Regions from separate parts of the Streptomyces sp. CA-251387 genome, predicted to be linked through region 1. Evidence: riboswitches for the same ligand, from Rfam matches in the RefSeq annotation. Region 1 holds a riboswitch; each other region holds the start of a gene.
The links. Region 1 has a riboswitch for cyclic di-AMP ahead of ACQEV2_RS24905 (LysM peptidoglycan-binding domain-containing protein). Riboswitches for the same ligand answer to the same signal wherever they lie in the genome.
Positions count from the first base shown of each region.

Region 2: linked by a shared signal. The riboswitch ahead of ACQEV2_RS20100 (M23 family metallopeptidase) and the one ahead of ACQEV2_RS24905 (LysM peptidoglycan-binding domain-containing protein) in region 1 are both predicted to bind cyclic di-AMP.
Region 3: linked by a shared signal. The riboswitch ahead of ACQEV2_RS31870 (M23 family metallopeptidase) and the one ahead of ACQEV2_RS24905 (LysM peptidoglycan-binding domain-containing protein) in region 1 are both predicted to bind cyclic di-AMP.

Region 1 covers NZ_JBNJMJ010000001.1:5,544,934-5,552,555, reverse strand. The annotation lists gene ACQEV2_RS24925 (ABC transporter ATP-binding protein) at 1-9, opposite strand, end outside; gene ACQEV2_RS24920 (LolA family protein) at 66-1,343, opposite strand; gene ACQEV2_RS24915 (CHRD domain-containing protein) at 1,650-2,675, opposite strand; gene ACQEV2_RS24910 (polyprenyl synthetase family protein) at 2,980-3,990, opposite strand; cyclic di-AMP (ydaO/yuaA leader) riboswitch at 5,058-5,241, shown strand; gene ACQEV2_RS24905 (LysM peptidoglycan-binding domain-containing protein) at 5,247-5,981, shown strand; gene ACQEV2_RS24900 (HAD family hydrolase) at 6,043-6,873, opposite strand; gene ACQEV2_RS24895 (carboxymuconolactone decarboxylase family protein) at 7,042-7,503, opposite strand.
Region 2 covers NZ_JBNJMJ010000001.1:4,505,764-4,513,385, forward strand. The annotation lists gene ACQEV2_RS20080 (MFS transporter) at 1-548, shown strand, start outside; gene lhgO (L-2-hydroxyglutarate oxidase) at 782-1,990, shown strand; tRNA gene ACQEV2_RS20090 (tRNA-Met) at 2,366-2,439, shown strand; gene ACQEV2_RS20095 (PP2C family protein-serine/threonine phosphatase) at 2,582-3,667, shown strand; cyclic di-AMP (ydaO/yuaA leader) riboswitch at 3,901-4,066, shown strand; gene ACQEV2_RS20100 (M23 family metallopeptidase) at 4,078-5,103, shown strand; gene ACQEV2_RS20105 (aldo/keto reductase) at 5,337-6,281, shown strand; gene ACQEV2_RS20110 (PrsW family intramembrane metalloprotease) at 6,289-7,622, opposite strand, start outside.
Region 3 covers NZ_JBNJMJ010000001.1:7,109,032-7,116,653, reverse strand. The annotation lists gene ACQEV2_RS31880 (HPr family phosphocarrier protein) at 1-5, shown strand, start outside; gene ACQEV2_RS31875 (GntR family transcriptional regulator) at 176-871, opposite strand; gene ACQEV2_RS31870 (M23 family metallopeptidase) at 1,118-1,915, opposite strand; cyclic di-AMP (ydaO/yuaA leader) riboswitch at 1,928-2,091, opposite strand; gene ACQEV2_RS31865 (M16 family metallopeptidase) at 2,304-3,692, opposite strand; gene ACQEV2_RS31860 (M16 family metallopeptidase) at 3,689-5,068, opposite strand; gene ACQEV2_RS31855 (DNA gyrase/topoisomerase IV subunit A) at 5,560-7,622, shown strand, end outside.

The sequences.
Region 1 (7,622 bases):
TTCCTCCATACGCTCCTCAGGCTCCTCGGTTCATGGTGCGTGTACGCCGGTCGGCTCCGGGCCGGTCACTTCGCCGAGTTGGCCGCCTTCACGAGCGCGTCCTTGTCGACCGCGCCCACGTAGACCTTGCCGTCGTCCGTGACCAGGGCGTTGATCAGGCGGGTCTTGAAGACCGTGCCCGAGCCGAACTTGCCGCTGACCTTGTCGCCCAGGGAGTCGAGGAAGCCGCCCAGGTCGCCGCCGGCCTCGGCGCCGGAGGGCACGCCCTCGCCGCCGGTGTCGAAGACGGCCACGGAGTTCCAGCCCTCGCCGATGACCTCGGGACCGCCCTCGCGCGCCTTGCCGTGCTCGTCCCCGGACTTCAGGCCGCCGAGTTCCTTGTCGAGCTCCTTGCGGAGTTCGTCCTCGGACTTCGCGGAGCCGTGCTCCGCAGCCGCTCCGTCTAGCTCGCTCTCCTCGGTGACCTTCGCACCCTTCGGCGGGGTGAAGTCGAAGGTGGAGGCGGCCGGCTTGGCGAAGCTGACCTGGGTGAATCCGGCGTCGACCACGGCCGCACCGCCGCTCGACGGGGTCAGCGTGAACTTCAGCGGCATACCGGTCTTGGCGTCCACGGCCACGGTGATGGCGCCGACCGTGGTCCCGGACTGCTTCGGCTTGATGAGCAGCCGGTACGCGTCCCGGCCCGCGACCTGCGCGGTGCCGTCGACGGTGACGGACGTGGTGTCGTCGACCGCCTTGAGCGCCTCCTCGGCGAAGTCCTTGGGCGTGGCGGGAACGTCTTCCTTCTCCTGCCCGCCCCTCGCCTCCTCGGCGGTGCCGTGGAAGACCTCGTTCGACTTGCTGTCGTAGCCCCAGACGTCCTTGCCGTTGTGAATGAGGCTGTACTCGGCGGCGTTCTCCAGCAGGGAGAGCTTCTGCCGGTCCGGGCCGTCGGCGGCGACGCGCAGCGTGTGCGTGCCGGACGCGAGCTCGGTGAGCTTGGCCGTGGGATCGGCGGACGATCCGTCACCCGACCCCGACCCCATGGCGCCTGAGGCGAGGCTCGACTCCAGTCCACCCAGGTCGGGCAGGCCCAGATCGGTGGTGATCTTGAAGGTGCCGGACATCTGCTGTACGTCCGACTGGGCGATCTTCTCGATGAGTTGCTGCGCGGTGATCTCCGGCAGGTCCGGGTCGCCGGAGTCGGCGATCGCCGGGACGAGCCCGATGGTCGCCGCCGCGACTCCCACGACCGCGACCGGGACGACGTACCGCGCGGCCTTGCGCCGTCCCGCGCGCAGGTCGTCGCGCGGGTCGTCGCCCTCCGCGGCGGTCGTACTGTCGTCGGATGCGTACGGTGCCATGTGTGCCTTACCTCCGTCGTCGGCGGCGGCTGTCCTTCTCTTTTGCTCGCCCGCGAGTCTTACGACCCCGCACTCGTCCACCCCTGAGCCGCCATTCTCACCCGAATCGGTGAGGAGTGGTGATTTCCGTGGTTTCCATCTGACCAAATAAGTCAGGGAGATTCGTCAGCCTTCGGAGCCAACTCCACGTACACCTGCGGTATGACAGATGGGGGCGGCGCCTCCCCCGACCCGTAGGGGTCGGTGCGGGGAGACGCCGCCGAATGGCCCCGGATGGCTCCCGATGGCTGCGAGTGGCTCCGTGGGCTAGCCGTTGATGAACACGTAGTCCGCCTGGTACGGCACGCCGACGATGGCGCCGGGCTTGCACGAGCCGGTCGGGGCGACGCCGCCGACGGTGTTGAGGCGCAGGATCTCGGCGGTGTCGGCGAGCAGGCCGTGATGCTTGCCGGACTGAGTGGCCTTCAGGTCGAGCTCGGGGATGTTGCCGGCCCCGTTCGGGGTCCTGGAGATGACGGACCCGGTCACCGCGCTGCCGTCCCGCGCGATCCACTGCGGCGTACCGGAGTTGGGTGCGACGAAGGAGTGCGCGATACGGCCGCCGAGTACGGCGCTGACGTCCCGCTGGGCGAAGGCGTACCCGCCGCCCTCGGCCGGCTTGCACTCGTAGATCTGCTTGCCCTTGATGACGGACGCCTGGAAGTTGTGGAGCGCGTCGCGGAAGTCGAACTCGGCGACGGTGACCTTGTGGAGCTGACCCCGTACGGCACCGCCAGGGAACTCGGCGGTGTGGAGGTTGGCGTAGAACGAACTCGGGTCGGTCTTCAGGGCATCGAGGAGGGCGGGGTCCTTCACGGTGACGCTGCCGGTGAGGCTGTGGCCCTTGCTCTTGCCGAGGAGGCCGCCGAAGTCGACCTTGATGCCGCCGTTGGTGCCCTTGGCGCCCCGGTGGAGGTGGAGGGCGGTCGGTTTGCCGGTGCCGCGCCAGGTGACGGCGACGGACACCTTGTCGCCCTTGAGCTTCACGAACTGCAGGGCGGCTCCGTCCTTGTCCCCCACGGCGGGCCCACCCGGGACGGGCACCTCGTTCGCCCCGCGAAGGCTTGCGGCGAGGAGGGTGCCCCCGGTGCCGCCACTGACGGCCCCACCACTGGCGGTCCCACTCTGACTCACGATCCCCTGCGCGTCGCCTCCGGAATGGCCCGCGTGGTCAGCGCGGTCGCCTCCGGCGGCGAATGCGGGAATCACCGCGGCGGCAACACCACCGACGGCGGCCACCGCGACAGCGGTGACGATCAGGCTCTTACGGCGCTTCGAGAACGTCGCGTTCATGCCCATGATTCTGTTTTCTCCCCGTAGTGCAGCCGACGCCCCCTGCGTCAGCTTCTGGGCATGAATACGGAGTCGATCTTAGTTTGGACTCAGTCCAGCTTTGTGATGCGCGTCACACTCAGGGGAGGGCCTCTGGGGCCGCCGTTCAGTCCGTCCGGCGTGTGAGGACGAGGCCCCTTCAGGGCCGAAGCGGGGGTCTGGGGGCGCAGCCCCCAGGAACCGGGGTCGAGCAGCCCCAGAAACCGGGGTCGAAGAGGCAGAGCCCCTGGGGATGGGACGGGTAGGGGCGGCGGGGGCGAAAAACCTACCCAGCCCGATGCACCACGGCGTCGCACAACTCCATCAACGCAGCCTTGGCATCAAGGTCCGCCAACGGCGCCAACGCAGCCCGCGCATCCTCCGCATACCGCACCGTGTCCCGCCGAGCCTGCTCCAACGCCGGATGCACCCGCAACGCGGCCAACGCCTCCGCATGCCGCGCATCATCACTCAGATCGGAGTCCAGCAGCTCGCACAGCGCGACATCCTCCGCCAGCCCCAACCGCTCGGCCCGCTCCCGCAACCGCAGCACCGGCAGCGTCGGAATCCCCTCACGGAGATCCGTCCCCGGCGTCTTCCCGGACTCATGGGAGTCACTCGCGATGTCCAGCACGTCATCCGCCAGCTGGAAGGCGACCCCGAGCCGCTCCCCGTACTGGGTCAGCACATCGACCACCGTCTCGTCGGCGCCCGACATCATCGCCCCGAACCGGCACGACACCGCCACCAGCGACCCGGTCTTCCCGCTCAGCACATCCAGGTAGTGCTCCACAGGGTCCCGCCCGTCCTGCGGCCCCGCCGTCTCCAGGATCTGCCCGGTGACCAGCCGCTCGAACGCCTCGGCCTGCACCCGCACCGCCTCGGGCCCGAGGTCGGCGAGGATGTGCGAGGCCCGCGCGAACAGGAAATCCCCGGTCAGAACGGCGACCGAGTTCCCCCAGCGGGTGTTCGCGCTCTCGACGCCCCGCCGCACCGCCGCCTCGTCCATCACGTCGTCGTGGTACAGCGTCGCCAGATGGGTCAGCTCCACCACCACCGCCGACGGCACGACTCCCGGCGCATACGGATCCCCGAACTGGGCGGCGAGCATCACCAGCAAGGGCCGGAACCGCTTTCCACCCGCTCGCACCAGATGCTGGGCGGCCTCGGTGATGAAGGGGACCTCACTCTTGGTGGCTTCGAGCAATCCCTCCTCGACAGCCGCCAATCCGGCCTGGACATCGGCTTCCAGAGCCTGGTCCCGCACGCTCAGCCCGAACGGCCCGACGACGGTCACGAGGGGTCTCCTGTCTGCTGGTGTCTACTGGCGGTTACACGGTTTGTCGATAGGTCGCTGCCATCACTCAAGTCAGCGTATCCGGTCACGTTTCGATCACCGATGCCGCCCACCCGTCCACCACGGGCGGTATCGGATCACGACCGGTATGTTTTTGATCACCTGATAAGGCCGGACATCCATCGACATATAGGGAAGTATCCGCCTACGCCCCGATCTCGCGTCGTCATCGAGCCAGGCAACGGCCCTCCACCCCGCGACGCCCGCACCTCCCCCGACCGGCCCAGAGACACGCTCACCCCGCACCCTCATGTCTCACCCCCCGACGCAACCTCGGGCGGCATGCACATGCCACTCCGACCCATCACCTCCACCTCCGCCCCTCGGGCACCCTCACCCTCCCGGGGCGCCACCCAGGCACGCCGGCGTCACCCCTCTCAGACCGCGACCCTCGCGCCCGAGCCGCCCGAGCCGCCCGAGCCGCCCGAGCCGCTCAAGACGATCACCACGGTCGGCACGGCCATCCCGGTCGGCGCCGCGGACGATCACCATGACAACGACGCGCACTGCACGGCGGGTTCCCCTTCGCGGTCGACATGCACAATCGAGGCACTTCAGCCTCGAAGTGGGCGGCATCACCGGGGCGTTGGGGCACCCGAAGGCGTCACCGCGCGACCTTCACCCTGAAACCGGCGGGAACCACCCGGCACTTCCTGGCAAGGCGATCCACGGACAGGACGAAGAGGTGCTTTTCCATCGGACACGGGAGAAACGGACTCCACGGACAGTCGGTTAACGGTGAGTTGGACTCATTGCCCGATATGCCGCCCTTGTGGACGCCAGTGAGTTGAGTCACGCGGCCGCCCCCACGCCCCCAACCCGGCACACCCCATACCTCCTTGCCCCAAGCGCAAGTTGAGACTTGGCAACCGCAAAGGATCAAGCACCCCATACACACCAGACCATGGTCAACCGGTACGACAGACGACCTTGGCACTTGTTCCGGGCATGTGCTCTCGCATACGTTCCCGCTCAGTCGGGCGGACGCCGAATCCTGCCGCCGCCCGAGTCATCCATCGACGCACTCACACACGCACGGCAGGAGCGGGGGACCCAGGTAAGTCGCCGAACCGGCCGCCTTGATGGCGCACCGGAGCGGCTCGGGGTGAAGTCGCGCTGCCGCAGGGCGGCGTGGCCGGGCATCTCCCGCCCGAACCCGACAGCTCACCTCGCAGGCGTCGGAGAGGAACAGCGCCATGGCCCGAGGCAAGCACCGCCGCCCCCGCACCAACCCGCTCACCCGACACGTCGTCGCCGCCGGAACCGGCACGGCCGCTCTCGCCCTCCCGCTCCTCAGCGCGACCACCGCGAGCGCCGCAGAGCCCGCCGCCCAGGCCCCCGCACCGGCGAAGGTCGGGTCGGTCACGTACACCACGAAGAAGGGCGACTCGCTCTACGGGATCGCGGACAGGTACGACGCCCAGGGCGGCTGGCGGCAGCTCTACAAGGACAACCGCAAGGCCATCGGCGACAACCCCCGGTTGATCCACCCGGGCCTCGACCTGAAGGTCCGGGCGACGAAGAAGGCCGGCACGACGGCCGGCAAGGCGTCCGCCCCCGCCAAGAAGTCCTCCGTGGCCCGCGCCACCCAGGCTTCCGTGAAGACGTTCCCGAACAACCTCGACGGCTGGATCCGCAACGCGCTGGACATCATGGCGCAGAACGGAATTCCCGGGTCATACGACGGCATTTACCGCAATGTCATGCGTGAGTCGTCCGGCAACCCCACCGCCATCAACAACTGGGACTCCAACGCCGCCGCGGGCACCCCGTCCAAGGGCCTCCTGCAGGTCATCGACCCGACCTTCGCCACGTACCACGTGCCCGGGACGGTGTACGACCCCTTCGACCCGGTCGCGAACATCGTGGCCGCGTGCAACTACGCGGCCGCGCGGTACGGCTCGATCGACAACGTGAACGGCCCCTACTAGGCCGGCAACCGGCCCAATAGCCCGACCACGCAAAGAACCAGCCTCGCCGGGCAAAGGTTCCTTACTGGGCGAAATCGGCCATACTGCCCGCGAAGAGTCGCTCGAGGACGACGGCGATACCGTCGTCCTCGTTCGACAGGGTGATCTCGTCGGCGACCGCCTTGAGTTCGGGGTGGGCGTTGGCCATTGCGACGCCGCGGGCGGCCCAGTCGAACATGGGGATGTCGTTGGGCATGTCCCCGAAGGCGATGGTCTCGTGCGGCCCGAGGCCGAGATGCTCGGCGGCGAGCGCGAGACCGGTCGCCTTGGTGACGCCGCATGGCTGGAGTTCGACGGTTCCGGGCCCCGACATGGTGACGGTGGCCAGGGAGCCGACCACCGAGCGCGCCGTCGCCGCCAACTCGTCGTCCGAGAGGCTGGGATGGCGCAGCAGCACCTTGCTGATCGGCTCGCACCACAGATCGTCGCGGTGCCGGACCCGTACGGCGGGCAGAGTGGGGTGGGGCATCAGGTACCCGGGTTCGATGAGCGTGAGCCCGTCGACGCCGTCCTGGTCGACGGCCGCGTACACCTGCCCCACCTCGGCCTCGATCTTGCCGAGCGCGGTCTCCGCCAACTCCCGGTCCAGGGTGACGGACCACAGCAGACGGTCCGCGCCGGCGTCGTACAACTGCGCGCCCTGTCCACACACCGCGAGCCCCCCACCGCCCAGTTCGTCGAGGAGCGGCCGCACTCTGGGCGCGGGGCGCCCCGTCACGACGAGGTGCTGCGCACCGGCCGCCGCCACCAGCGCGAGCGCATCGATGGACCGGTCCGAGAGCGTGTCGTCGCCTCGGAGCAGGGTCCCGTCCAGGTCAGTGGCGATGAGTGAATATGCGATAGGTGCGGCCATGATCAGAGAATACGGACAGGACGCCCCATCGACTCGACTCGAACCGGACGGCTGCTGTGTTCACATGTGTTGACACCTGTTCCGGTTGCGGACCGGGTTCCGGTTCTGCCCCCGGCCCTGTTCGCCATTGTCCTTTCCCTCACCAACTTCCTTCCGCTTGTGGCGATTTCACCCCCACGTGGTGCCTGCGGGCTCCTTGATGGTGGTGTTGATGCGATTGAACATGTTGATGACGGCGATGGTGAGAATCAGCGCCGACAGCTCCTTCTCGTCGAAGTGGTCGGCCACTTCGTCCCACAGCGCGTCCGGAACCGACTCGTGCGAACGGTCCGCGAGCCTCGTCATCGCCTCGGTCAGCTGCAACGCGGCCCGCTCGGCGTCGGTGAACCAGGGCGCCTCGCGCCAGGCGGAGACGGCGTCGATCCGCTCCTCGCTTACCCCTGCCTTGCGCAGGTTGCCTGCGTGGCCGTGCACACAGGCGCCGCACCCGTTGATCTGACTGGCGCGCAGCCCGACGATCTCGGCCAGCTCCAGGGCCAGGCCGCCCTCGCCGAGCGCCTGGAGGAGGGTGCCGATCCCCTTCCCCGCGCCGGAGAGGATGTACGCCGGGTTGGTCATCCGTGCCTGCATGATTCGTGCCTCCCGTGTCAGTGCTTCCGTCTTCACTGCACTGACGGAGCGGAGGAAGCAGTTGTGACCGGCACACCGAAGATCTTTTTCGGAGGCCGTAACGTGTGGCCCGACCACAT
Region 2 (7,622 bases), 1.0 Mb from region 1:
TCGACCTCGCGCAGGCCGCCCTGGAACGCAACCGGGGCCTCGCCACGGCCCGCACCATGAGCTTCTTCCGGCTCGTCGAGGCACGCGCGCACGCACGCGCGGGTGACGCGCAGGCGGCGGGAGCAGCGCTGAAAGCGGCAGAGGGCTGGCTCGAACGGTCCCGGGAGGGTGACAACGATCCGTCTTGGCTCGGGTTCTACTCCTACGACCGGTTCGCCGCGGACGCCGCCGAGTGCTACCGGGACCTGAAGGCTCCCCGGCAGGTGCGACGGTTCACGGAGCAGGCGCTGTCGAAGCCGACGGAGGAGTTCGTACGGTCGCACGGGCTGCGGCTCGTCGTTTCGGCGGTCGCCGAGCTCGAGTCGGGCAATCTCGATGCGGCGTGCGAGCAGGGCGTGCGGGCGGTGGAGGTCGCGGGGCGCATATCGTCGGCTCGGACCACCGAGTATGTGAAGGATCTTCTGCATCGGCTGGAGCCGTATGGGGATGAGCCGCGGGTGGTCGAGCTGCGGGAGCGGGCTCGGCCGCTGCTCATGGCTCCGGCGTAAGCGCTCCGCGGTGAGGGCCGGGTTCCGTCGCGTCTGCCGGGATTCTGTGATCTTGGGGCTGCGGGTTGCCGTGGGTTGCTCGCGGCCCCGCGGCGGAGCCGCATATCGATGCGGAGCCGCATATCGATACAGCCCCGCGCCCCTTTGGCAGCGCCGCGGTCCCCTGGGTTTGAACGCATTGTCAGTGGCGCAGTGCACTATCGAAGCCGGAGGTGGTGCAGGTGGCGGCGCAGGTGCGGGCGATCGACTACGACTGTGACGTGCTCGTGATCGGTGGGGGGATCGTCGGGCTGGCCACGGCGTATGCGATCACGCGTGCCGCGCCGGGGACGCGGGTCACCGTGTTGGAGAAGGAGCCGGGGCCCGCCCGGCATCAGACGGGGCGGAACAGCGGGGTCATCCACAGCGGGATCTACTACCGGCCGGGGTCGCTGAAGGCGCGGTACGCGGTGCGGGGCGCCGCCGAGATGGTCAAGTTCTGCGCGGAGTACGGCGTCGCGCACGCCGTCACCGGCAAGCTGATCGTCGCGACGGAGCGCTCGGAGCTGCCGCGGTTGCACTCGCTGGTGCAGCGCGGGCGGGAGAACGGGATTCCGGTGCGGGAGCTCGGCGCCACGCAGATCGCGGAGTACGAGCCCGAGGTGCGGGGGCTCGCGGCGATACACGTCGGGACCACGGGCGTGTGCGACTTCGTCGAGGTCGCCCGGCAGCTGGCCGAGGCGTCGGGAGCGGAGATCCGGTACGGCGCGGAGGTCGAGCGGATCGACCGGCGGGCGGAGCTGGGGGTCGCCGTACGGACCACGCGCGGGGACGTCGTGCGGGGGCGGGTGCTGGTGAACTGTGCCGGGCTGTACTGCGACGAGGTGGCCCGGATGACGGGGGACGAGCCGGGGGTGCGGATCGTGCCGTTCCGGGGCGAGTACTACTCGCTGGCGCGGCCCGAGCTGGTGCGGGGGCTGGTGTATCCGGTGCCGGATCCGGCGTTCCCGTTCCTCGGGGTGCATCTCACGCGCGGGATCGACGGGGATGTGCACATCGGTCCCAACGCGGTGCCCGCGCTGGCCCGGGAGGGGTACCGGTGGGGGGTCGTACGGCCGCGGGAGGTCGGGGCGACCGTGGCGTGGCCCGGGGTGTGGCGGATGGCGCGGCAGCACTGGCGGTACGGGGCCGGGGAGCTGCGGCGGTCGGTGTCCAAGGGGGCGTTCACGGAGGCGGTGCGGCGGTTGTTGCCTGCCGTGACCTCCGATGATCTGGTGCCTGCGGCGGCGGGGGTGCGGGCGCAGGCGGTGTTGCGGGACGGGTCGCTGGTGGATGACTTTCTGATACGGGAGGGGGCTCGGGCCGTGCATGTGCTGAATGCGCCGAGTCCGGCCGCGACGGCGTCGCTGCCGATCGGGCGGGAGGTGGCGCGGCGGGCGGTGGCGGTGCTGGAGGGGGCTTGAGCGGGGGGCGGTGCCGGTGCCAGTGCCGGGAGGTTCTCGCCCCCGCCGCCCCTACCCGTCCCATCCTGAAGGGGCTCCGCCCCTTCCACCCTGCCAGGGGGCTCCGCCCCCCTGGACCCCCGTCGGCCCCGAAAGGGCCTCGTCCTCAAAGGCCGGACGGGCTGAAATGCCGGCCGGCGCTGAGAAGTGAACCGTCGCTCGAGGAACAGCGGCCCCCTGCGGGTGGGCGGGGGTTCGGGACGGTGTGGCATCTTCCTCTGCGGCCGCCGCAAGCCTCAAACTCCCCCAACACGGTCGAAAAGCACTGATCACAGGCAGGCCCTGGAAAGCCGTGTGCTTGGGGGTCCTGCGGATGGCGTACTATTGAGTCATCGACGCGGGGTGGAGCAGCTCGGTAGCTCGCTGGGCTCATAACCCAGAGGTCGCAGGTTCAAATCCTGTCCCCGCTACTGAAGGCTCAGGGCCGGAACTGATCAGATCAGTTCCGGCCCTGAGTGTTTTTTGCCCCCTCACCCCGAATCCCCGTCGGCCCACTCGCCCGGTCGGCCCTCCCCACTCGTCCTCCGCCCCCGCTTCGGCAACCCTGGTGACGTGGAGGAACGGCGGATCTCGTACGCACGCCGGTTCGTCCGGCTGCTCCCGGCCCTGTCGATCGGGGCCGGGAGCGTGTACGACTACTCCACCCCCACGGACTTCACCGGCGCCCCCTTCTTCACCGCCGCTCCCCTGGTCGCCGCCCCGCTCTACTCACAGCGCGGCACGGCCGTCACGGGCCTGGTGGCCTTCGCCGTACTGCTCGGCCTCCGCATCCTTCTCGGCGGCCTGCCCCGGGCGGAGGTGATCACCGAGCTGGTCACCGTGCTGGTCGTCTCGGTCCTCGCCGTGCTCATCAACATCCTCGTCCGCCGCAGCAACGAGCGCCTCGCCTCCGCCCGCGAGATCGCCGAGGCGGCCCAGCGCGCCGTCCTGCCCGAGCCCGCCGAGCGGATCGGTGGGTTCCAGATCGCGGCCCGGTATGAAGCAGCCCAGGAGGGCGCCTCCATCGGCGGCGACCTGTACGCCGTGCAGGACAGCCCGCACGGCGTACGGGTCGTCGTGGGGGATGTGCGCGGCAAGGGAATGGGGGCCGTGGGGTTCGTCGCCGTCGTGATCGGGGCCTTCCGGGAGGCCGCCGAGCAGGAGGCCACGCTGGAGGCGGTGGCGCAGCGGCTGGAGCGGGCGCTGGCGCGCGAACGTACGCGACGCGAGGGGGTCGAGTCCTACGAAGGGTTCACCACCGCCGCACTCGCCGAGCTGCCGCACGGCAGCGGGATCGTGCGCCTCGTCAACCGCGGGCACCCACCACCCCTGCTGCTGTACGCCGACGGCAGCGTGCGTTCCCTGCTCGCCACCGAGCCCGCGCTGCCGCTCGGCATGGCGGAGCTCGGCGCCTGGCCCGACCGGGCCGAGGAGGCCGACTTCGTGAGCGGGTCCACGCTGCTGCTGTACACCGACGGCCTGTCCGAGGCGCGGGACGAGAAAGGACGGTTCTACGACCCCGCGGAGGGTCTCGCGGGGCGGGCCAACGCACAGCGCGAGCCGGCCGCGCTCCTCGGTGTGCTCGCGGCGGAGGTGCGCCGGCACTCCGGGGGCGGGATGGCGGATGACATGGCCCTCATCGCCGTACGACGGCCGTGATCGTCCTCACCAAGGGTGATCGCGCGACCGCCCTCCGCATAACAACTGACATACCGTCAATACCTGTGCGCCTCCTGAGGCCCGGCCAACTCGCCCGATTTAGGCCGCTCATGACCCGTAAGTCCCGGCGAAAATAGTTAATGATCAAGAGGAACAGCTTGGAATCCGCACCTCGCGTCTATTAACGTTCGATAACGCAGCGCGGTCGTCCCAGCCGTCACAAGAGATGGCTCCGTGCGCACGCGCCGAATTCCGTACCGCAGTACGGGAACCGGGGAACCACCACCCTGGGGTGAATCGCGCGGATTCCGCCGTGAAGTCACGGACGGTATACGCGCGTAGGAGACCTTCCTGCTCCGAACCCGTCAGCTAACCCGGTAGGCGAGAAGGAAGGAAAGGAGTACGCCCACGTGGCGTCCAACAGGCCTGCTCCGCAAGCCCCGTTCGTGCCGAGTCAGCGCAGCACCGACACCTTCGGCTACGACAGCTACCGCACCGACGAGGGCCCGTTCGAGGAGTGGAACCCCACCGCGGAGTCCATTCGTCCGGTCCGTGGCAGGCATCGCGTCGCCAAGCAGCGCGGCGGGGGACTCGCGCGCAGCTCCACGGTTCTCGGCGTCGGCGTCATAGCCGCCGTCGGCGCGGGCGGCATGGCCAGCGCGCAGAGCGGCAAGCCGCCGGTCGCCATCACCATGCCCGACCTGCCCCTGATCTCCGACGACGACTCCTCCGCCGCCGAGGACACCGGCACCGCGCTGAGCACCATGGGCGCGACCACCGAGGAGACCACTCAGGGCACCAGCGACGCCGGTGAGGCGCTGCGGGCCCGGATCATCGCCCAGGTCGAGCAGCAGCAGGACCAGATCGACAGCAAGGCCGCCGCCGAAGCGGTCGCCGCCGCCGAGAAGGAGGCCGCCGCCGCGGCCGCCAAGGCGGAGAAGGAGGCCGAGGCCAAGGCCGCCGCCGCGAAGGCCGCCGCCGAGGAGGAGGCCCGCAAGAAGGCCGAGGCCGAGCGCCTCGCCGAGCTGGCCAAGCAGTACACGCTGCCGACCTCCTCGTACACCATCACCTCGACCTTCGGTCAGGCCGGCGCCTACTGGTCGTCCGGCTACCACACGGGCCTCGACTTCGCCGCCCCGTCCGGCACGCTGATCAAGGCGGTCCACTCCGGCACGATCACCTTCGCCGGCTGGGACGGTTCGTACGGCTACAAGACCGTGCTCACCCTCGACGACGGCACGGAGCTCTGGTTCGCGCACCAGTCCTCGATCAGCGTCAGCGTCGGCCAGAAGGTCAACACGGGCGACGTCATCGGCCGCGTGGGCGCCACCGGCAACGTGACCGGCGCCCACCTCCACCTCGAGGTGCACCCCGACGGCAGCGCGAACGGCATCGACCCGATGGCGTGGCTGCAGAGCAAGGGCCTCACGCCCTGAGGTTCTCCCGCTTCTGATCAGCCGCTTCCGATCACTCGCCTCTGATCAGCCGCCTCTGATCCCTTGCTTTCGATCCGTCGCTTCTGATCACCCGGCCCCGATCCCCCGGCAGTCCTGACGCTTACCCCCCACGTCAGGGCTGCCGGTTTCCGGAGGGCCGGGGTCCGCTTGTTTACGGGAAATTTGCGGCCGTCCCGGAAGACCGGCTTCCGCCAAGGGCGTTGATGTCGAGCATGACTTCTCTTCGCAAGCTCGGCTCCTCCGACCTCGAGGTCTCCCCGCTCTCTCTCGGCGGCAACGTCTTCGGCTGGACCGCCGACGAGGCCCAGTCCTTCGCTGTCCTCGACGCCTACGCGGCGGCGGGCGGCAACTTCATCGACACGGCCGACTCGTACTCGGCGTGGGTCGAGGGCAACGCGGGCGGCGAGTCCGAGACCATCATCGGCAACTGGGTGAAAGCGCGCGGCAACCGGGACGACGTCGTCATCGCCACGAAGGTCAGCCAGCACCCCGACTTCCAGGGCCTGACCGCGGCCAACATCAAGGCCGCCGCCGACGCCTCCCTGCGTCGCCTCGGCACCGACCGCATCGACCTCTACTACACCCACTTCGACAAGCCCGAAGTCCCGGTCGAGGAGATCATCGGCGCGCTGGACGAGCTGGTGAAGGCGGGCAAGGTGCGGCACATCGCCGCGTCCAACATCTCCGCCGAGCGGCTGCGTGCGTCCCTGGACTTCTCCGACCGCGAGGGCCTCGCCCGGTACGTCGCCCTGCAGCCCCACTACAACCTGGTCTCCCGCGACACCTACGAGGGCGAACTCCAGGACCTCGCCGAGCGGGAAGGCCTCGCGGCGGTCCCGTACTACGCCTTGGCGTCCGGCTTCCTCACGGGCAAGTACCGCGCCGGTACGACGGTGGGGAGCCCGCGCGCCCAGGGCGCCGGCAAGCACCTGGAGACGGAGCGGGGGCGCAGGGTGCTCGCCGCCCTGGACGAGATCGCGCAGGCCCACGAGGCGCCGGTGGCCACGGTGGCCCTGACCTGGCTGGCGTCCCGGCCGACGGTCGCGGCCCCGATCGCCTCGGCCCGGACGGTCGAGCAGCTGCCGGCACTGTTGGGGGTGGGGGAGCTGAGGCTGACGGAGACCGAGCTCGGGCGTCTCACGGCCGCATCGGCCTGATCTTCTGCTACGACCGGTACGGGTTGTAGAGGGGATACGGGGCCGGCGGACCGTACATATGCCCGTTCACCGGTCCGTACGGCTGCCAGTGGACCGGCGCCGACGCCGCATACGCCTGCCCCCCATACGTCGGCCAGGCCTGCGCGGCAACCGCATGTTCAAGGGCCGGACGCGCGAACTCCCGCCGCCCCCACAGCTCGTGCAGCAGCTCCCGTTCCCGTACGACGAAGTCGGCGCCGGCCTGCCCACGGCGCCCCCGGTGGCGTAGGAACGCCAGCGACGTGGCGTACGCCTCGTACTGCCCAACCGCCCGGGCCGCCTCTCGCCCGCCGTGGCGCCGCGCGTACTGCCGGGCCACCCGGCGGGCCCGCATCGAGCCGAGCACGTACGGCTCGCCCGGGGTCAGCCACCCGGCGACGACGTACGCGGGCAGTTCCTCGCGCACGGTCCTCAGCTCGCGCTGCCGGGTCCAGATCACCAGCCAGGTCAGCAGGCCGAACGCGGGCACCATGAAGGCCGTGTACACGGCGAAGAACCCGTACTCGCCGAGGCTCGACGAGCCGTTCCACATGGCGTGCATGCCCATGGCGAGCAGCAGCCCGGAGATCGGGAAGAGAACGCGGCGCAGGTGCTGTCGCGGGCCGGACAGCGCCGCGATGCCGAAGCCGATGCCGGTGAGGACCGTGAAGAGGGGGTGCGCGAAGGGCGACATGATGACGCGGACGAAGAAGGTCGCCGCGGTGACGGAGGCGATGCCGCTGTCGCCGGAGAGCTGGTCGGTGCCGAAGGCGGTACCGAGGTAGAGGATGTTCTCGGTGAAGGCGAAGCCGGTGGCGGTGACCCCGGCTATCACCACGCCGTCGACGATCCCGGTGAAGTCCTGTCTGCGGAAGAGGAAGACGAGCAGGACCGCGGCCGCCTTGGCCGTCTCCTCCACGATGGGCGCTATGACGGTCGCGCCGAGGGTGTCCGCGTGCGACGGATCGGCCGTCGCGGTCGCTATCCATCTGGTCGCGAAGCTGTTGGCGACGATCGCTATCAGCGCGGCCGCGCAGGCGCCCCAGGCGAAGGAGAAGAGCAGGTTGCGCCAGGGGCCCGGCTCGACCCGGTCCAGCCAGCGGAAGGAGGCGACGAGCAGGGGTACGGGAAGGACGGCGAGCCCGAGTCCGACCAGGAACCCTTCGGTGCCGGTCTGCTCACGCACCAGGGCGAGGATGACCAGCCCGGAGAGCGCGAGCAGGGTGCTGAGCGCGCCGTAACGCACCCACCGCTTCTGCCACCAGTGCGCGTGCCGCAGTGCGCCGCCGGTGGGACCGGTGGGGTGCGTCGGGTACGGGGGAC
Region 3 (7,622 bases), 1.6 Mb from region 1:
TCTGAATGACCTGAGCGGATCTCCGCGGCAAGCGGTGAAGCCGCGTCGGCCTTTCCGGTCGACGCGGCTTCGCTGTTTTCGAGCAGGCGGCCACGGGAAATTCACTGCGGACCCGAAAAAGGGCAGCGGAAATTCTCCGCCGCCGAATATCCCCTCTTTGTATACGGCGCCCGTGTTAATGCCGCAGGCTCGGCATGTTTACTGGATGTTGCGAATTCCTCACACGCTCCGCGCGATCACCGACGGAGCCGAACCGCAGCCGGTGCGCGGAGATCGCGCGCTCGGTGTGCTGCGCCGTGATCGCCCGGGCGCGCTCACTGTCTCCGCGCGCCACCGCGTCCACGATCGCGCCGTGCTCGGTCCAGGACTCCACGGGATTGGCCGGCGACTCCACGGCGTACATCCAGGCGATCTTGTGGCGCAGCTGGGTCAGCATCGAGGTCAGGGCGGGGCTGCCGGAGGCCTGGGCCAGCGTCTCGTGGAACCAGCCGCCCAGGGAGCGCAGGTCGTCGCTGTTTCCCCTCCTGGCCCGCTCCTGGCCGAGCCTGACGAGGCCGCGCAGCACCTTCAGATGGGCCTCGGTGCGCCGCTGGGCGGCCCGGGAGGCGCCGAGCGGCTCCAGGAGGCCGCGCATCTCCAGCAGGTCGGAGGCCTCCTGCTCGGTCGGTTCGGCGACGCACGCGCCCGCGTGCCGCCGGGTCACCACGAAGCCCTCCGCCTCCAGGGTGCGCAGGGCCTCCCGCACGGGGACGCGGGAGACGCCGTAGCGGCGCGCGAGGAGTTCCTCGGTGAGCCGGCTGCCACGCTCGTAGACACCGGCGACGATGTCGTCCCGGATCGCCGTGCATACCGAGTGCGCCGGAATACGCATGACCGACCTCCGCTTTAATCCCCGTGAAACGTCGACGAATGACGTGTGTTGAGTGACTCTATGGCAACCGGCCGGAATTTCCGACGGCGGGCCGGAATCCATGGATATTTTTTGGACAGCGGATCGTCTCAGAAACGCCGAAAGCCCCGGCTCGGGGAGGCGGGGCTTCGGGGTTGCGGTGCTTCGAGTTGGGGCTTCGTGAGCGGGCCTCGTGAGGCGGGCCTCGGTGAGACGCGGAGTGAGGCGTCAGACGTTCACGCCGTGCGAGCGGAGGTAGGCGACGGGGTCGATGTCGGAGCCGTACTCCGGCGTCGTGCGGGCCTCGAAGTGCAGATGCGGGCCGGTGACGTTGCCGGTGGCGCCGGACAGGCCTATCTGCTGGCCGGGGGTGACGGTCTGGCCCACCGAGACGCCGATGGACGACAGGTGGCCGTACTGGGTGTACGTGCCGTCGTTCATCTTGATCACGACCTGGTTGCCGTACGACCCGCCCCAGCCGGCCTCCACGACGGTGCCGGCGCCGACCGCGTGGACGGAGGTGCCGCTGGCGGCGTGGAAGTCGACGCCGGTGTGGCTGCCGGAGGACCAGACGGCGCCGCCGGCCTTGTAGCCGGTGGAGATGTACGAGCCGGCGATGGGGGCGGCGTAGGACAGCAGGCGCTTGCGCTCGGCCTCGCGGGCGGCGCGCTCCTTGGCCTCGCGCTCCTTCTTGGCCTTCTCGGCCGCCTTCTTGCGCGCGGCCTCCTGGGCGGCCTTCTTGAGGGCCGCGGCCTCCTTGGCGGCCTGCTCCTGTGCGGCGGCCTGGGCGTCGATCTGGTCGGCGATCGAGTTGTCGACGGTGATGACGGGGATGAGGCCCGTCTGCTCCGCGGCCGGTTCGGCGGCGAGCGCCGGGGCGGCCAGGGTGCCCATGACGCCGGTGGCGGTGAGCGCGGCGACGCCGGCCGCGCGGGCCGTGGTGCGCTCGAACCGGCTGGGCCGGCGGTGCTTCCCGGTGGGACGCTTCTTCTCGGTGAGCTTCCCGGTGGCGCAAGTGAACGCCATGAAGTGGCTGGTCCTTTCCTTCCCTCTCGCCTACCGGGTTAGCTGACGGGTTCGGAGCAGGAAGGTCTCCTACGGACCCCCTCGCCTGCGCGTGGGCGTCCGATTCACCCCAGGGACTACGGTGGGTCCCCGGCTCCCCTGGCTCGCGCCGTACGGGGACTCGGCGATGGCTGTCCGGTGCCGCGGGTGCGGCGCACTGCCTGACGGACAGCCCGGAAGACGCTAAACGGGGCAACTTTCAATCCCCAAACGGATCACGGCTTTTGTAGCGCATCCCACAGGCCAGACAGGCAACCTCTCCCTCAATTCGGGCATAAAGGGGCCCTGGTGACTCTTCCGTCACCAGGGCCCCTACACGCGTGCCGTCGCGCGGCGCTGCGCCTGTCCGCTACTCGGCTGCCACGACGGTGACTTCGCCGATGCCGAGCGCCTCGACGGGCTCCCGGATCTCGGCCGCGTCGCCGACGAGGATGGTCACCAGACGGTCCACCGGGAACGCGCTCACGGCCGCGGCGGTGGCCTCGACGGTGCCCGTCGCGGCGAGCTGCTGGTACAGCGTCGCCTGGTAGTCGTCGGGCAGGTGCTGCTCGACCTGGTCGGCCAGCGTGTTCGCCACGGAGGCGGCCGTCTCGTACTTCAGCGGTGCCACCCCGACGAGGTTCTGCACGGCGAAGTCCCGCTCGGCGTCGGTGAGCCCTTCGGCGGCGACGCCGCGCAGCACCGTCCACAGGTCCTGCAGCGCGGGACCTGTGTTCGGGGTGTCGACGGAGCCGCTGATGGCGAGCATGGCGGCGCCCGTGCCGTCCGGGGCGGAGCGCAGGACCTGCCCGAACGCGCGCACGCCGTAGGTGTAGCCCTTCTCCTCGCGCAGGACCTTGTCCAGCCGGGAGGTGAGGGTGCCGCCGAGGCAGTACGTGCCGAGCACCTGCGCGGGCCACACGCGGTCGTGCCGGTCGGGGCCGATGCGGCCGATCAGCAGCTGCGTCTGGACGGCGCCGGGACGGTCCACGATGACCACGCGGCCGGTGTCGTCGGCGGTCACCGGCGGGACGGGCCGCGGCTCGGCCGCGGAACCGGTCCAGGTGCCGAGACTGTCGCCGAGCAGGGCGTCGAGGTCGACGCCGGTGAGGTCGCCGACGACCACCACGGTGGAGGTGGCGGGGCGCACGTGCCGCTCGTAGAAGGCGCGTACGGCCGCGGAGTCGATGCCCGCGACCGTGTCCTCGGTGCCCTGGCGCGGGCGGGACATGCGCGAGGTCGCCGGGAACAGCTCCTTGGAGAGCTCCTTGGCGGCGCGGCGCGAGGGGTTGGCCAGCTCGTGCGGGATCTCGTCGAGCCGGTTGCGTACCAGGCGCTCGACCTCGGCGTCGTGGAAGGCGGGCGCCCTGAGGGCGTCGGCGAGCAGGTCGAGCGCCTTCGGCAGACGGGAGACGGGCACCTCGAGGCTGACGCGGACGCCGGGGTGGTCGGCGTAGGCGTCGAGGGTGGCGCCGCAGCGCTCCAGCTCGGCGGCGAACTCCTCGGCGGTGTGCTTGTCGGTGCCCTCGGACAGGGCGCGCGCCATGATCGTGGCGATGCCGTCGAGGCCCTTCGGCTCGGCGTCCAGGGGGGTGTCCAGGAGCACCTCGACGGCGATGACCTGCTGGCCGGGGCGGTGGCAGCGCAGGACCGTCAGGCCGTTGTCCAGCTTGCCGCGCTCGGGCGCCGGGAACGCCCAGGGCCGGGCCTCGCCGGCCTGGGGCTGCGGGTGGAACTCCATGCTGGCGAGCTCGGTCACTGCGCCGACTCCTCGTTCTCGTCGGTGGTCCCGGCGGGGGCGGCCCCGTCGGCGGCGGCTTGAAGGTCCTCGGCCTCGCCGGCGACCGGCTCGTACACGAGCACCGCGCGGTTGTCGGGGCGCAGGCGGGCCTTGGCGACGGCCTTCACCTCCTCGGCGGTGACCTCGAGGACGCGCTGTACGGCCGTGAACGCGAGCTGCGGGTCGCCGAACAGGACGGCGTACCGGCACAGTTCGTCGGCGCGGCCCGCGACCGTGCCGAGCCGGTCCAGCCACTCGCGCTCCAGCTGGGCCTGGGCGCGCTCCATCTCCTCGGCGGTCGGGCCCTCCGCGGCGAAGCGGGCGAGCTCCTCGTCGACGGCCGCCTCGATGACGGGCACCTCGACGTCGCCGGAGGTCTTCACGTCCAGCCAGCCCAGGGAGGGCGCACCGGCCAGGCGCAGCAGGCCGAACCCGGCCGCGACGGCCGTACGGTCGCGCCGTACGAGCCGGTTGTAGAGGCGGGAGGACTCGCCGCCGCCGAGGACGGTCAGCGCCAGGTCGGCCGCGTCGCACTCGCGCGTGCCGTCCTTGGGGAGCCGGTAGGCGGCCATCATCGCGCGCGCGGGGACGTTCTCCTCGACGACCTCGCGCAGCTGCTCGCCGATGATGTCGGGCAGCGAGCCGTCGCGCGGCTCGGGCTTGCCGTCGTGGGCCGGGATGGAGCCGAAGTACTTCTCGACCCAGGCGAGCGTCTGCTCCGGGTCGATGTCGCCGACGATCGACAGGACGGCGTTGTTGGGCGCGTAGTAGGTGCGGAAGAACGCGCGGGCGTCCTCCAGACTGGCCGCGTCCAGGTCGGCCATCGAGCCGATCGGCGTGTGGTGGTACGGGTGTCCGTCGGGGTACGACAGGGCGGTCAGCTTCTCGAACGCCGTGCCGTAGGGGACGTTGTCGTAGCGCTGGCGGCGCTCGTTCTTCACGACGTCGCGCTGGTTGTCCAGGTTCTCCTGGTCGAGCGCCACCAGGAGGCTGCCCATGCGGTCGGCCTCCAGCCACAGCGCGAGCTCCAGCTGGTGGGCGGGCATGGTCTCGAAGTAGTTGGTGCGCTCGAAGCTGGTGGTGCCGTTCGGCGAGCCGCCCGCGCCCTGGACGAGCTCGAAGTGACCCGTGCCCTTCACGCTTCCCGAGCCCTGGAACATCAGGTGCTCGAAGAGGTGGGCGAGTCCGGTACGGCCCTTGACCTCGTGGCGGGAGCCGACGTCGTACCAGAGGCAGACCGCCGCGACCGGCGTGAGGTGGTCCTCGGAGAGCACTACCCGCAGGCCGTTGGCCAGGCGGTGCTCCGTCGCGGTGAGGCCGCCGGATTGTGCCTCCGGTGTGGCCGTGTGACCCATGGGCAAGGTGTCCTTCCGGTCAAGTGCACTGCGTTGTGTCGAGCAGTTCGTGCTCAGCTCCTGCCACTGTATGCAGCGTCCGAAGGGTCGGCGAAGTTCCCGGTCACAACGCCGTGCCGGTACGCCCTCCTCGGCGGCCCCGGGCCCGGTACCCGGCGATCACTCCGGGGAGTGAACGGTCACGCGGCGCGGACTTGCCTCCGCCGGGTCCGAACGCACGGATGCGGTCGGCCCCCGAAGCCGAAGATCGGCACCGGTGCCCTTTACGCAAGCTGTCCTGCCGGTGCCAAGCGCCATGATGGTGGGGATGGTTGATGGCGAATCCTCCCGGTTCTGCGCGGGAGGACAGGGCCGTGAGCGACACTTCTCGCACGCCGGGCGGGACCCCAACATCGGATCCTGGTCGGTGGTTGTCAGTGCCGCGGTCCACAATGGTCCGCGTCAGACCCGTCAAACGCTCGAGCGACCAGAAACTTAAGGAGCCGGCAGCGATGGCCCGCCGCAGCACGAAGACCCCGCCGCCCGACGACTCGTACGAGGAGAGGATCCTCGACATCGACGTCGTCGACGAGATGCAGGGCTCCTTCCTCGAGTACGCGTACTCGGTCATCTACTCCCGCGCCCTGCCGGACGCCCGCGACGGTCTCAAGCCGGTGCACCGTCGCATCGTCTACCAGATGAACGAGATGGGCCTGCGCCCCGACCGCGGCTATGTGAAGTGCGCCCGCCTCGTCGGCGAGGTCATGGGTAAGTTGCACCCGCACGGCGACGCGTCGATCTACGACGCCCTGGTGCGCATGGCCCAGCCCTTCTCGATGCGCGTCCCGCTGGTCGACGGCCACGGCAACTTCGGCTCGCTGGGCAACGACGACCCGCCGGCCGCCATGCGGTACACCGAGTGCCGGCAGGCCGCGGCGACGAGTCTGATGACCGAGTCGATCGACGAGGACACCGTCGACTTCGTCCCCAACTACGACGGCCAGGAGCGGGAGCCGGTGGCCCTGCCCGCCGCCTTCCCGAACCTGCTGGTCAACGGCGCCTCCGGCATCGCGGTCGGCATGGCCACGAACATGCCGCCGCACAACCTCGCCGAGGTCATCGCGGCCGCCCGCCACCTGATCCGCCACCCGAACGCGGATCTGGACGCCCTGATGAAGTACGTCCCCGGCCCCGACCTGCCCACGGGCGGCCGGATCGTCGGCCTCTCCGGCATCCGGGACGCGTACGAGACGGGCCGCGGCACGTTCAAGATCCGCGCCACGGTGTCCGTGGAGAACGTGACGGCGCGCCGCAAGGGCCTCGTCGTCACCGAGCTGCCTTTCACGGTCGGCCCGGAGAAGGTGATCGCCAAGATCAAGGACCTGGTCGGCTCGAAGAAGCTGCAGGGCATCGCCGACGTCAAGGACCTCACCGACCGCGCGCACGGCCTGCGCCTGGTCATCGAGATCAAGAACGGCTTCGTGCCGGAGGCGGTCCTGGAGCAGCTGTACAAGCTGACGCCGATGGAGGAGTCCTTCGGTATCAACAACGTCGCGCTGGTCGACGGCCAGCCCCTCACCCTGGGCCTCAAGGAGCTCCTGGAGGTCTACCTCGACCACCGCTTCGAGGTCGTACGGCGCCGCAGCGAGTTCCGACGCAGCAAGCGGCGCGACCGCCTGCACCTGGTCGAGGGCCTGCTCACGGCGCTCGTCGACATCGACGAGGTCATCCGCCTGATCCGCTCCAGCGAGAACAGCGCGCAGGCGAAGGAACGCCTGATGGAGCGCTTCTCCCTGTCCGAGGTGCAGACCCAGTACATCCTCGACACGCCGCTGCGCCGTCTCACCAAGTACGACCGCATCGAGCTGGAGGCGGAGAAGGACCGGCTCAACCAGGAGATCGCCGAGCTGACCCGGATCCTGGAGTCGGACGCGGAGCTGCGCAAGCTGGTCTCCTCCGAACTGGCCGCGGTGGCCAAGAAGTTCGGCACCGAGCGGCGTACGGTCCTGCTGGAGTCGGCGGGCGCCCCGGCCGCGACCGTACCGCTGCAGGTGGCGGACGACCCGTGCCGGGTGCTGCTGTCCTCGACGGGTCTGCTGGCCCGTACGGCGAACGGTGACCCCTTCGCGGAGGCCGAGGACGCCAAGCGCACCAAGCACGACGTGATCGTCTCGGCGGTGCCGGCCACGGCCCGCGGTGAGGTGGGCGCGGTGACGTCCGCGGGCCGTCTGCTGCGGATCAACGTCGTCGATCTGCCGCAGCTGCCGGAGACCGCGTCGAGACCGAACCTCTCGGGCGGCGCGCCGCTGTCGGAGTTCGTCTCCCTGGAGGACGGCGAGACCGTGGTCTGCCTGACCACGCTCGACGAGTCCTCCCCGGGTCTGGCGCTCGGCACGGAACAGGGCGTCGTCAAGCGCGTGGTGCCCGACTACCCGTCCAACAAGGAGGAGTTGGAGGTCATCACCCTCAAGGAGGGCGACCGGATCGTCGGCGCGGTCGAGCTGCGCACCGGTGAGGAGGACCTGGTCTTCATCACGGACGACGCGCAGCTGCTGCGCTACCAGGCCTCGCAGGT